DNA from 4 places in the Kitasatospora sp. NPDC001119 genome. Region 2 is predicted to be linked to each of the others. Evidence: riboswitches for the same ligand, from Rfam matches in the RefSeq annotation. Region 2 holds a riboswitch; each other region holds the start of a gene.
The links. A riboswitch is a leader RNA that binds a small molecule or an ion and turns the genes downstream of it on or off. The one in region 2 is predicted to bind cyclic di-AMP.
Positions count from the first base shown of each region.

Region 1: it holds a riboswitch for cyclic di-AMP, as region 2 does, so the genes downstream of both, ACWDD9_RS14200 (M23 family metallopeptidase) here and ACWDD9_RS08620 (C40 family peptidase) in region 2, are expected to answer to the same signal.
Region 3: it holds a riboswitch for cyclic di-AMP, as region 2 does, so the genes downstream of both, ACWDD9_RS42745 (transglycosylase family protein) here and ACWDD9_RS08620 (C40 family peptidase) in region 2, are expected to answer to the same signal.
Region 4: it holds a riboswitch for cyclic di-AMP, as region 2 does, so the genes downstream of both, ACWDD9_RS38610 (M23 family metallopeptidase) here and ACWDD9_RS08620 (C40 family peptidase) in region 2, are expected to answer to the same signal.

Region 1 is NZ_JBSFKI010000009.1:225,102-228,301, forward strand. It holds gene ACWDD9_RS14195 (APC family permease) at 1-327, opposite strand, end outside; gene ACWDD9_RS14200 (M23 family metallopeptidase) at 674-1,654, opposite strand; cyclic di-AMP (ydaO/yuaA leader) riboswitch at 1,657-1,794, opposite strand; gene ACWDD9_RS14205 (MFS transporter) at 2,209-3,200, shown strand, end outside.
Region 2 is NZ_JBSFKI010000005.1:271,888-275,087, forward strand. It holds gene ACWDD9_RS08615 (C40 family peptidase) at 1-85, opposite strand, end outside; gene ACWDD9_RS08620 (C40 family peptidase) at 313-1,428, opposite strand; cyclic di-AMP (ydaO/yuaA leader) riboswitch at 1,439-1,592, opposite strand; gene ACWDD9_RS08625 (C40 family peptidase) at 1,931-2,968, opposite strand; gene ACWDD9_RS08630 (NYN domain-containing protein) at 3,169-3,200, opposite strand, start outside.
Region 3 is NZ_JBSFKI010000075.1:14,581-17,780, forward strand. It holds gene ACWDD9_RS42740 (cytochrome P450 family protein) at 1-898, shown strand, start outside; cyclic di-AMP (ydaO/yuaA leader) riboswitch at 1,120-1,288, shown strand; gene ACWDD9_RS42745 (transglycosylase family protein) at 1,294-2,187, shown strand; gene eno (phosphopyruvate hydratase) at 2,543-3,200, shown strand, end outside.
Region 4 is NZ_JBSFKI010000050.1:30,983-34,182, reverse strand. It holds gene ACWDD9_RS38615 (hypothetical protein) at 1-725, shown strand, start outside; gene ACWDD9_RS38610 (M23 family metallopeptidase) at 833-1,681, opposite strand; cyclic di-AMP (ydaO/yuaA leader) riboswitch at 1,694-1,852, opposite strand; gene ACWDD9_RS38605 (YiaA/YiaB family inner membrane protein) at 2,048-2,338, shown strand; gene ACWDD9_RS38600 (alpha/beta fold hydrolase) at 2,421-3,200, shown strand, end outside.

The DNA.
Region 1 (3,200 bases), on a different contig from region 2:
CGCCACCCGCCCCAGCCCGTGCGAGACGTAGCCGTAGAACGCGCCGGCCGCGGTGATGTGCCGGGCCATCGCCACGTAGCCGACCGAGAACACCGTCAGCACCACGGTCGCCACGATGTACGCGGCGGGCGCGCCCGCGCCGTTGCCCTGACCGACGATGATCGGCAGGTTGCCGGTCATCGCGGTGATCGGGGCGGCGGTGGCGAGCGCCATGAACACCACGCCGACCAGGCCGACCGAGTCCGCCTTCAGCCGGTCGACCCCGCCCGCCCCGGGCCGCTCCCGCCCGGCCGTCTCCCCCGCCACGCCCCCGCTGCGGACCGCCATCCGGCCTCCTCGCCTCCCGGCCCGCCCGACCGCCGGACCGGCCGGGCACTGACCGTCCGCCAGCATGGCGCCCCGGAGGCGCCCGGAGATCCCGGCGACCACCCTGTGGGACACCGGAGTTGACGCTTCGTTCGATCGATCGAACACCCCGGGCGGGCCCGGGAACGAAAGCGACCGGCCCGGCCGCACGAGGAGGTCCTCATGCGGCCGGGCCGGCCTGGGCGTGTCCCGCGCCCATGTCCGCCGTGCGGCGATCACCCGGTCGAGCGGTCACCCGACATGACCATCCCGGGCGATCGGTTCGCCCGCAGCGGCGGTGGTTCCTGGTACCCCGGAGCTCTCGGGGTCAGAGCGCGACGCCGTGCGCGCGCAGGTAGGCGACCGGGTTGATGTCCGAGCCGTACTCCGAGCCGTTGCGGATCTCGAAGTGCAGGTGCGGGCCGGTCACGTTGCCGGTGGCGCCGGAGAGGCCGATCTGCTGGCCGGCGGTGACGGTCTGACCGATCCTCACACCGATCGAGGAGAGGTGCGCGTACTCGGCGTAGTGGCCGTCGGCGAGCCTGATCTCGACCTCGTTGCCGTAGGCGCCGCCGTTGCCGGCCTTGACCACGACACCGTTGGCGACGGCGCGCAGCGGGGTGCCGGTGGAGGCGACGAAGTCCTGGCCGGTGTGGTGACCGGAGGCCCACATCGAGCCGGCCACGCCGTAGGCGGTGCCGAGCCGCGGGCCGGCCAGCGGGGCGACGAAGCCGGAGGTGGCGGCGGCGACCGGAGTGGCGGTCACGGCCTGGGCCGGAACGGCGACCTGGAGCTGGGTCTCGAGCTGCGCGGAGGGCTTGGCGGCCTCGGTCTGCACCTGGACCTGGGCCTGCGGCTTGGCGGCCTGGGTCGCCGGAGCGGACGGCTTGGCGGGCTTGGCCGGAGCGGCGGGCTTCGCCGGGGCGGCGTCGGCGGCCGGCGCGGCGGCGTGGCCGGACAGCGCGAGCTGCTGGCCCGGGAAGATCAGGTTCGGGTTGGCGCCGACGACCGAGCGGTTCTGCTCGTACAGCGCGTGCCAGCCGCCCTCGACGTTCTTGGCGTCGGCGATCTTGGACAGGGTGTCACCGCTGACGACGCGGTAGCTCTCCTGCGCGGCCTGGGCGGCCGGAGCGGCGGCCTGCGTGGCCTGCTTGGCCTCGGTGGAGGCGGCGGCCGGAGCGGCCGGGGTGTGGGCCTGGGCGCTCATCGCGGTGACGAGCGGGAGGGCGAAGGACACACCGGTGACGGCGGTGGCGATGCCGATGCGGGCGGCGCGGGGCAGGGCGATACGACGAGCCTGTGCAGGCATGGAATTTTCCTCTCCGACGCCTGCGAGGTGAGCTGTCGGGTTCGGGCTGGAGTTGCCCGGCCGCTTGCGCGGCTTCACCCCAAGCCGGTCCTGGACGCCCGCGCCCTGAGGCGCGAACTCCGGTCCGGCGACTTACCTGTGGGTCCCCCGCTCCTGCCGTACAGAGTTCGTTTCGAACCACCGGGCAGCGGCAGGACTCGGCGTTCCACCCGGCGGATCCGTCCGGACTGGCCGGGCGGTCGCTGAACTAAAACCCATCCGTTCGGGTGAAGCAATGTCGATCTCTTGAAACGGCAACGATCCCCCCTGTCCCAGTGACCCTCCGCAGGCCCGAGCCCACGGTGCGTACACAACCCATTCACCCCCCGCCACTGATCCACGACCCTGCGCCGAGATCGGCCACGCCGCGCACCCGTCCGCTCACGCACCGCCAGCCGCCAACACACCCACCGGTGACCCTTGTCACGTGCGCCTCGGCAGCGCAGGATTCGCCCGTGGCCACCTCCGAGGCCGGCACCCTGCGCCTGGGCACCGCGCAGGGTCGCTGGGTACTAATGGCGACGGTGCTCGGCTCCAGCATGGCGATGCTGGACGGCACCGTGGTGAACGTCGCGCTGCCCCGGATCGGCGCCGACCTCGGCGCTTCCCTCGCGTCCCTGCAATGGACCCTGAACGCCTATCTGCTCACCCTGGCGGGCCTGATCCTGCTCGGCGGCGCGCTCGGCGACCGCTACGGGCGGCGCAAGGTCTTCCTGATCGGCGTGGTCTGGTTCGCCGTCGCCTCCGCGGCCTGCGCCGCCGCGCCGAACATCCACGTGCTGATCGCCGCCCGCGCCGTCCAGGGCATCGGCGGGGCGCTGCTCACCCCCGGCTCGCTCGCCATGCTCCAGGCCGTCTTCCACCCTGACGACCGCTCGGCGGCGGTCGGGCTCTGGTCCGGCCTCGGCGGGGTGTCGGCGGCGGTCGGCCCCTTCCTCGGCGGCTGGCTGGTGGACGGCCCCGGCTGGCGCTGGATCTTCCTGCTGAACCTGCCGCTCGCCGCCGCCGTGATCGCGGTCACCACCCGGTCGGTGCCGGAGAGCCGGGACGAGGGCGCCTCCGGCCGCTTCGACGTCCTCGGCGCCGTGCTCGCCGCCCTCGCCCTCGGCGCGATCACCTACGCGCTGACGGCGGCCGGCGAGGGCCTGTCCCCCGCCGTCTGGGTCAGCGGGGTGCTCGGAGTGGCGCTCGGCGTCGCCTTCGTGGCGGTCGAGCGCCGCGCGCCCGATCCGATGCTGCCGCTCGGACTGTTCTCCTCCCGGCTGTTCACCGCCGTGAACCTGGTCACCCTGTGCGTGTACGCGGCGTTCAGCGGCGTCTTCTTCCTGCTGGTGGTGCAGCTCCAGATCGTGTCCGGCTTCTCGCCGCTGGTCTCGGGCTTCGCGCTGGTGCCGATCACCGTGCTGATGCTGCTGCTGTCCGCGCGCGCCGGGCGCCTCGGCAAGCGGATCGGCCCGCGCATCCCGCTGACCGTCGGCCCCCTGCTGTGCGCCGCCGGGGTGCTGCT
Region 2 (3,200 bases):
CGGTGGCCGCGCCCAACGCGGTGGCGGCGGCCGCGGTCAGCACCAGCGCCCGGGTGAGCAGTTGGGAACGGCGGTGCACGGGCATGGCGGCAGCGGCTCCAATCCTGCGGCGCGGCCCCCGCCGCCGCACCGGGACGGGCGGCCGTCGAGCGGGAGTCCGGTGGCAGACGTTAGCGAGTCCGGGCAAGCGAGTCCAAACCCCTCCCAACCCGAATATTCACTCCCCAATCGGACATCAGATCGAGCCGCCGGAAAAGCCGCAGGCCCGGCCTCCCCTGGGGGAGACCGGGCCTGGAGACGTCCGAGCGGGGATCAGACCCGCACGATGCCGGTCAGCGGCATGTTGGTGACCGCCTCGTAGCGCACCGACGCGCCCGGCTTGGGGGCGTGCAGCACCTGGCCGTTGCCGGCGTAGATGCCGACGTGGTGGGCGTCGGTGTAGAAGATCAGCAGGTCGCCGGGCTGGGCCTTGGAGAGGTCCGTCCCGAGCCGGGTGCCGGCCGAGGCCTGCGCCTGCGAGGTGCGCGGCAGCGACACGCCGGCCTGGTTGTACGCCCAGACCATCAGACCGGAGCAGTCGAAGGAGCCCGGGCCGGTGGCGCCCCAGACGTACGGGCTGCCGATCTTGGAGGCGGCGGCGGACAGCGCGGCGGCACCGCGCGAGCTGCCGGGGGCCACGTTCACCGGAGCGGTGGTCGTGGGGGCCGAGAGGCTGCCGCGGCTGTTGTCGCGGGAGGCGCGGTCGGCCTGCTGCTGCTGGGCCTGGGCGGCGTCGGCCTTGGCCTTGGCCTCGGCGGCGGCCTTCTCCTCGGCCTGGCGCAGCGCCTGGCGGTCCTGCTCGGTCAGCGTGTTGAGCAGGTCCTGGGCCGCCTTCAGCTTGCCCTGGACCTCGTCCTTGGAGGCCTTCAGCTGCTGGGTGGTCGACTCCAGCTCGGCGAGCTTGCCCTGGGCCTCGTTGCGGTCCTGGTCGAGCTTGCGCTGCTGCTCCTGGAGCTCCTTCAGCTGACCCTTCTGGGTGCTGCCGGCCTGGTTCAGCGCGTCGGCCTGGCTGAGGAAGCTGTCCGGGCTGGAGGAGAACATCAGCTGGACGGTGGGGGATATCCCCCCGTTGCGGTACTGCTCGCCGGCGATCTCGGCGAGGCCGCCCTGGAGCTCGGTGACCTGGGCCTGCTGACGGGCCACCTGGTCCTGCAGGCCGGAGACCTGCTTCTCCAGGTCCTGCTGCTTGGCCTGGGCGGCGTTGTAGTTCTCGGTCGCGACCTCGGCCTGCTCGTTGAGCTGGTCGACCTGCCCCTTGACCTGTTCCTTGGTCGGCTGCGGGTCCGCGTGGGCACCCTGCGCGGAGAGGACGACGGCTGCGGCGGCGACGCCGGTCAGGATCGAGACCCGGGCGCGGCCGGCGGGCTTGGGACGACGATGGGACGCCACGAAGGCGGACTCCTTCTTCCTACGGCCGCCTACCGGGTGAGCTGACGGGTTCGGGCCGGAAGCATGCCCTACGACGCCTCACGGCCGTTCCACCGGCCGACCTGGCGCCGATTCACCCCGGAGGAACGTGGTTCCCCGGCTCCGCTCCGCAGCGCCCCCTACCACTGGGCTCCCCTGTCGGACAGTCGCTTCGACCTGTCCCGCTGCCTTGCGAACTCGACGGTAACCACCGCCGCCACCCTGGCTGGGCGATCGACAGTGCGGTGGTTCGGAGCATGACCCTAGTAACTGAACCGTGATCGGTTCAAATCCTTGTCAGAAAAAAGACAGAAGATTACCCAAGTTCCTTTGTGAAAATGACCGATGGTGACCATTGACGCACACAAGGCTGATCGGTTCTCACCATGTGGTCGTCGAAGGGCCGGAAACCCGAAACGCCACCCCGAACGGGGGTGGCGCTTTTCACAGGCCCCCGCGGGAGCCCCCCGGGCGTGTCGGTCCGTCAGACCCGGCGGATGGTGTTGATCGACATCGCGTCGGCCTTCATCACCTTCACCACGTCACCGGTGTGCGGCGCGTGGACCACCATGCCGTTGCCGATGTACATCCCGACGTGGTGCATGTCGGGGCCGTAGATCACCAGGTCGCCCGGCTGGGCCTGGTCCAGCGAGGGGATCCGGGTGCCGTAGTGGCCCTGCTCCTGCGAGGTGCGCGGCAGCGAGACGCCCGCCTGCCCGTACGCCCAGACCATCAGGCCCGAGCAGTCGAAGGTGGTCGACCCGGTGGCGCCCCACACGTACGGCGAGCCCTGCTTGCTCATCGCCTTGGCCAGCGCCGTGGCCGCGTAGCCGCTGGCCGGCGGCAGGCTGCCGAGGTCGACCCGGTCGCTGCCGCGCGAGGCGCGGTCGTCCTGCGCCTGCTGGGCCCGCAGCGCCGCGCGGTCGGCGGAGCTCAGCGAGTTCAGCAGGTCCTGGGCGGCCTTCAGCTTGGTGTTGACGTCCGACTTGGCCTGGTTCAGGTCCTTGGTGGTGGTGTCCAGCGAGGCGAGGACGGCGGCCGCCTCGGTCTTCTCCTGGTCCAGCCGGCGCTGCTGGTCCAGCAGCCCCTTGAGCGCCTCGGCCTGACTGGTGCTGGCCTGCTGGACGGTGGAGGCCTTGTCCAGGTAGCCGGACGGGTCCGAGGAGAGCATCAGCTGGACGGACGGGTCGATGCCGCCGCTGCGGTACTGCTCGCCCGCCACCTCGGCGAGGCCGCCCTGGAGCTGGGTCATCTGCTCCTGGCCGCGGGCCACCTGGTCCTGCAGCTGGTCGGCCTGCTTCCGCAGCTGGTCGGCCCGCTCCTTGGCGCCGTTGTACTTCTCGGCCGCCTGCTCCTGCTCCTCCTGGAGCTGGTCGATCTGCGCCTTGACGTCCGTCTTGTTCGGCTGCGGCGCGGCGTGCGCGGCCACCTGGGCGGAGAGGGCGACCGCGGTCGCAGCGGCCGCGGTGAGCACGGAGATCCGTGCGCGGCTCGGCTGCTTGGGACGGCGGTGGGAGGCCAAGGGACCGGCTCCTTCTTCCAACGGGCTCACCTGATGGGATGAGATTCCGGAAAATAGGTTTGACGCCAGACCCTAGTGAAGATCTATCCGTTTTGCCACTCCCCCGAAGGCGTGAACTCCGGTCCCCACACTGACTTCACCGGACTCGCACAATGCTCCGAAACAGGACCTGACCAGGCATCATGCGAACCTCCCCGGGTTCAGGGCCGGGCCAGCCGGTTCAGCAGCAGCA
Region 3 (3,200 bases), on a different contig from region 2:
GCAGCGCGGTTCGGCGGACCTGATCCACGAGTTCGCGTTCCCGCTCCCCATCTACGCGATCTGCGACATGCTCGGGGTGCCGGCCGAGGACCAGGACGACTTCCGCGACTGGGCCGGGATGATGATCCGCCACGGCGGGGGCCAACGCGGCGGCGTGGGGCGGGCGGTGAAGCGGATGCGGGCGTACCTGCTGGAGCTGATCCACCGCAAGCGGGCGGACCTCGGGGACGACCTGATCTCGGGCCTGATCCGGGCCGGCGACCACGGTGAGCACCTGACCGAGAACGAGGCCGCGGCGATGGCCTTCATCCTCCTGTTCGCGGGTTTCGAGACCACCGTGAACCTGATCGGCAACGGCACCTACGCGCTGCTGCGCAATCCGGAGCAGCGCCGGCTGCTGCAGGAGTCGGTGGTGCGCGGGGAGAGCGCGCTGCTGGAGACCGGGATCGAGGAACTCCTGCGCTACGACGGGCCGGTGGAGCTGGCGACCTGGCGGTTCGCGACCCGTCCGCTGACCATCGGCGGGGTGGACATCCCGGTCGGTGACCCGGTGCTGGTGGTGCTGGCCGCGGCGGACCGCGACCCGGCCCGGTTCGCGGCGGAGAACACCCTGGACCTGGCCCGGAAGGACAACCCCCATCTGGGCTTCGGGCACGGCATCCACTACTGCATCGGCGCTCCGCTGGCGCGCCTCGAAGGGCGTGCCGCGCTGGCCACGCTGCTTTCCCGGCTGCCCGATCTGCGGCTCGCGGAAAGCCCGGAGAATCTGCGCTGGCGGGGTGGTCTGATCATGCGTGGCCTGCGCGAACTCCCGGTGGAATTCAGCCCGGAGAGCCGTTCCCCGCACGCCCCTCCGCACCCCGTTCCGGATGCCTCTTCGACGCCTCCGACCTGCTGAGATCACGCTGACGGGAGGTCGCCGATCGCCCGCCGACGGGGGTGTGAACACCCATCAATCCGGACATAACGCCGCTGTTGGTAGGCGATCGGACACGGGCCGTAATTGTTGTGTGATATCGGTGATATGAGCTTGTGATTGGTCTGATGATCTGTCTACTCTCCCTGGAGTTCGCAGCTGCGGACCTCGTACGCGGAACGCCGAATCCTGCCCGCCGCGTCACGGGAAACCGACCAGAACCCTGGGCAGGGGCGGGGGAACCAGGTTTGTTGCCGTCTCCCCACGGCTTGGGGTGAAGCCGCCCGAGCGGAATCGTTTCCGCTTACGGCGGCCGGGCCACCTCCCGGTCCGAACCCGACAGCTCACCTCGCAGGCGTACGGAGAGGGACCTCTTCATGCTGTTCGTTGGAACTGGCCGTCACCGTCGTCGCACCCAGGCCGAGAAGGCCATCGCCGTCGCCGGTGTGGCCGGCGTCGGACTCGCGATGCCGCTCCTCACCGCCACCGGCGCCTCCGCCGCCCCGGCCTCCACCTGGGACTCCGTCGCCCAGTGCGAGAGCGGCGGCAACTGGAGCATCAACACCGGCAACGGCTTCTACGGCGGCCTCCAGTTCACGTCCAGCACCTGGAAGGCGTACGGCGGCACCGCCTACGCGGCGCAGGCCAACCAGGCCAGCAAGGCCCAGCAGATCTCGGTCGCCGAGAAGGTGCTGGCCTCGCAGGGTCCGGGCGCCTGGCCGGTCTGCTCCCAGAAGGCCGGTCTGACCAAGGGCGGTGCCCCGGCCTCGGTCGACACCTCCTCGGACGCCAAGCCGCAGTCCGCCCCCAAGCAGCAGGCCCCGAAGTCCGCCGCCAAGCCGGCCGAGAAGCCGGTCGCGCAGAAGCCCGCCGCCCAGAAGCCGGCCCAGAAGCCCGCCGCGCAGCCGGTCCAGCAGGTCGCCCCGCAGCCGCAGGCCCCGGGCTTCTCCGGCAAGGCCGGCTGGGACGCCGACGCCAAGGTGTACTGGTACCAGAACAACGGCGGCTGGTACTGGACCAGCCACCAGAGCGTCTACCAGCAGTACGCAGGCCAGGCCGCCGCCCAGCCGCAGTACGCCCCGCGCGCCGCGCAGCAGGCCCCGCAGGCCGCCGGCCACGACTACACCGTCCGTGCCGGTGACACCCTGTCGACCATCGCCGCCGCCCAGGGCGTGTCCGGCGGCTGGAGCGCGCTGTACGAGCAGAACCACTCCACCGTCGGCGGCGACCCGAACCTGATCATGCCCGGCCAGGTGCTGCACCTCGGCTGAGCCGCCCCGCCCGACGCCGGGACCGCCCGCGGCCGGCAGTACCCCGAGACCGGGGTGCCCGCCGGGGGCGCCCGCAGCCGCGCCGGAGCGCTCGACACCGACGCCGCTCCACCCCGCCGTCCGAAGGGGGCCGGTCCTACCGGTCCCCTTCGTCCGCATTCGCCCGCTCCGGTGGGACAAGCTGGGACAAGCAGGTGAACTACCGGTGGGTAGCAGGGCCACACGGTGAGACGGGACCGAGGCCGACGCGGCCACGGCAGCCCGGGCGGTTAGGCTCTGGTCGTAACGACTCCGCAATCGTCCTGCTGGCAGCACCACCGTCAGACCGGACCCTGCTCTCGCAAGGAGATGCCTCGTGCCGTCCATCGATGTCGTCGTAGCCCGTGAGATCCTCGACTCCCGCGGCAACCCCACGGTCGAGGTCGAGGTCGGCCTCGACGACGGCAGCACGGGTCGTGCCGCTGTCCCGTCGGGTGCCTCCACCGGTGCCTTCGAGGCGCTGGAGCTGCGCGACGGCGACAAGAACCGCTACTTCGGCAAGGGCGTCGAGAAGGCCGTCCTGGCCGTCATCGAGCAGATCGGCCCGGAGCTGGTCGGCTACGACGCCACCGAGCAGCGCCTGATCGACCAGGCCATGCTGGACCTGGACGCCACCCCGGACAAGTCCTCGCTCGGCGCCAACGCCATCCTGGGCGTCTCGCTGGCCGTCGCGCACGCCGCCTCCGAGGCCAGCGACCTGCCGCTGTTCCGCTACCTGGGCGGCCCGAACGCGCACGTCCTGCCGGTCCCGATGATGAACATCCTCAACGGCGGGTCGCACGCGGACTCCAACGTCGACATCCAGGAGTTCATGATCGCCCCGATCGGCGCGGAGTCCTTCTCCGAGGCCGTCCGCTGGGGCGTCGAGGTCTACCACACGCTCAAGGGCGTGCTGAAGGAGCGCGGCCTGTCCACCGGTCTGGGCGACGAGGGCGGCTTCGCCCCGAACCTGGACTCCAACCGCGAGGCCCTGG
Region 4 (3,200 bases), on a different contig from region 2:
GCTGGCCCGAACTGACCTCCGACGCGGTGGAGCACCTGCTGTACGAGCGGCTCCACCTGTACGTCCAACCCGCGCCCGAGGAGGACCCGTTCGCCTACGGCGACGCCGTCCGGCTGCTGGTCGACCACCAGCGGGCGGCCCGGCGGCTGAACGCCAAGCGCCAGGAGCGGCTGCACGCGGAGGCCGAGTGGCAGGGCGAGGTCGCGGCCGGGCTGCTGCGCCGCGCCGACCTGGTGACCTGGCCCCGGCTGTACGCGCTGCTGCTGCACGCGTACGGGGTGGACGTCACGGACCCGGCGGCGGTGCGGGACTGGCTGGCCGGCTTCGGGGAGCTCCCGGAGGAGGAGCGGCTGGCCGCGTACGAGGCGCTGGCACCGGCCGGCTGGCTGGACGAGCCGGACGAGCAGGGCTGGGGCCCGGGCCGGGTGCTGTCGGTCGGCATGGCCACGGACGGCGCTCGGCGGCTGCTGGAGCAGGGCCTGATGCGGCGCAGCTACCGCAACCTGGCGGAGCTGACCGCGCTGGGGCGGCCGATGCCGGAGGAACTGGCTGGGGACTTCGGGCGGTTCGAGGAGGCGGCGGTCGAGGCGGCGCTCGACCTGTTCGGCGGGTGGACGGTGCCGGGGCTGCCGCGGCTGCTGGTGACGGAGTTCCCGGAGCTGGCGCCGGAGCCGGGCCAGGAGGAGATCGAGGCGTACCTGGCGCAGCTGCCCGCCGAGGAGTGAGACGCCACGGCGAAGCCCCCGGTCCGGTGCTGGTGCTCCGGGCCGGGGGCTTCGCGCTGGGTCCGCCCGGGCGGGTGCCTCAGGGCGGGTGCGTCAGGGCTGGCGCCTCAGGGGTTGAGGCCGCGCTGCTGGAGCCAGGGCTCCGGGTCGACCGGGGCGCCGCCGCCGGGGCGGACCTCCATGTGCAGGTGCGGGCCGGTGACGTTGCCGGTCGCGCCGACCTTGCCGATCTGCTGGCCGGCGGCGACCTTGCCGGAGCCCTTGGTGATCGCGGAGAGGTGGCAGTACCAGATCTCGGTGCCGTCGGGCAGGGTCTCGACGATCCGGTAGCCGTACGAGCCGGCCCAGCCGGCCGAGGTGATGGTGCCCTGGCCGAGCGCGTGGACCGGGGTGCCGGTGTCGGCGGCGAAGTCCAGGCCGGTGTGCAGGTTGGCCCAGTAGCGGGCGCTCTGGCCGTAGTGGGCGGAGAGCCGGTAGTCCGTCACCGGGAGGGTGAGGGCGGCGGCCTTGGCCCGCTCGGCCTCCTCGGCGGCGCGCTTGGCCTCGGCCTCCTTGGCGGCGGCCTTGGCCTCCGCCTCCTGGGCGGCCTGGAGCCGGGCGGTCTCCTCGGCGGCGGTGCGCTGGCTGTCGGCCTGGTTCTGGATGCGGGCGGCGAGCGCGAGGCCGGGGTCGGCGGAGAGGGCGACCGCCGTCTCGTCCGGGGCCTCGATGGCGGGGGCGGCGGCCGGGGTCGCCGAGGTGAAGCCGGTGGCACCCAGGGTGGCGGCGACGGCGGTGACGCCGAGCAGCGGGGAGGTTCCGCGGGTCTGACGCGGCATCCGGTGGCGGTTGGTCTCGGCCTCCGCGGCGAAGTCCTCCGGGCCGAAGGCCTCGGGGCCGTCCGGGCCGGGGTGGTCGAGGAGCTGGGTACCGGCTGCGAAGCCGGCCGGGTGTGCCGGGGTGTGCGTCGACGCCACGGAGGCGCGCTCCTTTCCTTCCTTCGCGCCTACCGGGTTAGCTGACGGGTTCGGAGCAGGAAGGTCTCCTACGGCCGGGCCGGAGCCCCGCCGATTCACCCCAAGGAACGTGGTTCCCCGGCTCCCTGACCTGCCCGGAGGCCGGTCGGTGGGATTAGGCGACGGCGCACGGTGCCGTCTGGGTACGGCGTTGACAACCGCGCTGCGTTATCAAACGTTAATCCTAGGAGGCTCTGATTCCAAGCCATCCGTTCGGAACAGCCCCGCGGCAGGTGATCGGACGTCAACGAACGGTCCCTCATGCACGGCCCCATCTGAGTACGCCTACTCATGTGCGGCCCGGCCGGGCCGCAGCATCCTGACGCCATGAGCGCACCGATGCAGACCCGCACCACGGCCGCCTACTACCTCCAGGCCGTCCTGTCCTTCGCCCTGTCGGGCACCGCCCTCGCCGTGGGGATCATCTACCTGCCGGTCGGCGGGTGGACCCGGGCCTTCCTCGGACTCGGCCTCCTCTTCACGGTCAGCTCCGCATTCACTCTGGCGAAGGTGATCCGGGACCGGCAGGAGTCCAACGACATGGTCACCCGGGTGGACCAGGCCCGGCTGGAGAAGCTGCTCAGCGAGCACGACCCATTCAAGGTCGAAGGGGTCTGACCACCCCTCCCCCTCTTCTCCGACGCCTCCGACGCCTCCGACGCCCGACCGCTTGACGGCTAAGGCTATTAGCCTTAGCTTTATGGCTATCGGCAGCACCGCCGATGCCCCGCACCGGCGGCCCGAGGAGGACCCCATGAACGGCACCATCACCCCGAACACCCAGTACCTCACCGTCCCCGGCGGCCGGATCGCCTACGACGACACCCGGCAGGGCGACGGCACCCCGGTCGTCCTGCTCCCCGGCATGCTCGACAGCCGGGCCGCGTACCGGCACCTGCGCCCGCTGCTCGTCGCCGCCGGCCACCGGGTCGTCACCATGGACCTGCGGGGCTTCGGCGAATCCTCGATCACCTGGGACGACTACGGCCCGGCCGCCCTCGCCGACGACGTCCTCGCCCTGCTCGACCACCTCGGCATCGAGCGCGCCGTCCTCGCCGGGAACTCGTACACCGGGGCGACCGTCGTCAAGGCCGCCGGGGACGCCCCCGAGCGGGTCGCCGGGATCGTCCTGCTCAACGCCTTCGTCGAGAACCCGCCGCAGGGCGCCCTGATGCGCGGCGCCATGGGCCTGATGGGCGCCGCCCTCGTCCACTGGCCGGCCGCCTGGGGCTTCTACCTGCGCCGGATGGCCTTCCCCGGTGCCAGGCCCGCCGACTTCGACGCGTACGTGGACGGGCTGGTCGCCGCGCTGCGCACCCCGGGCCGGAAGACCGCCACCCGCGGGTACGTCCACGGCGACTCGGCGCCGGTCGGCTGGACGGCCGCGGTGCGGTGCCCGGCCCTGGTGGTCATGGGCAGCAAGGACCCCGACTTCCCGAAGCCGGAGCTGGTCGCCGACCGGCAGGCCGCCGCGCTCGGC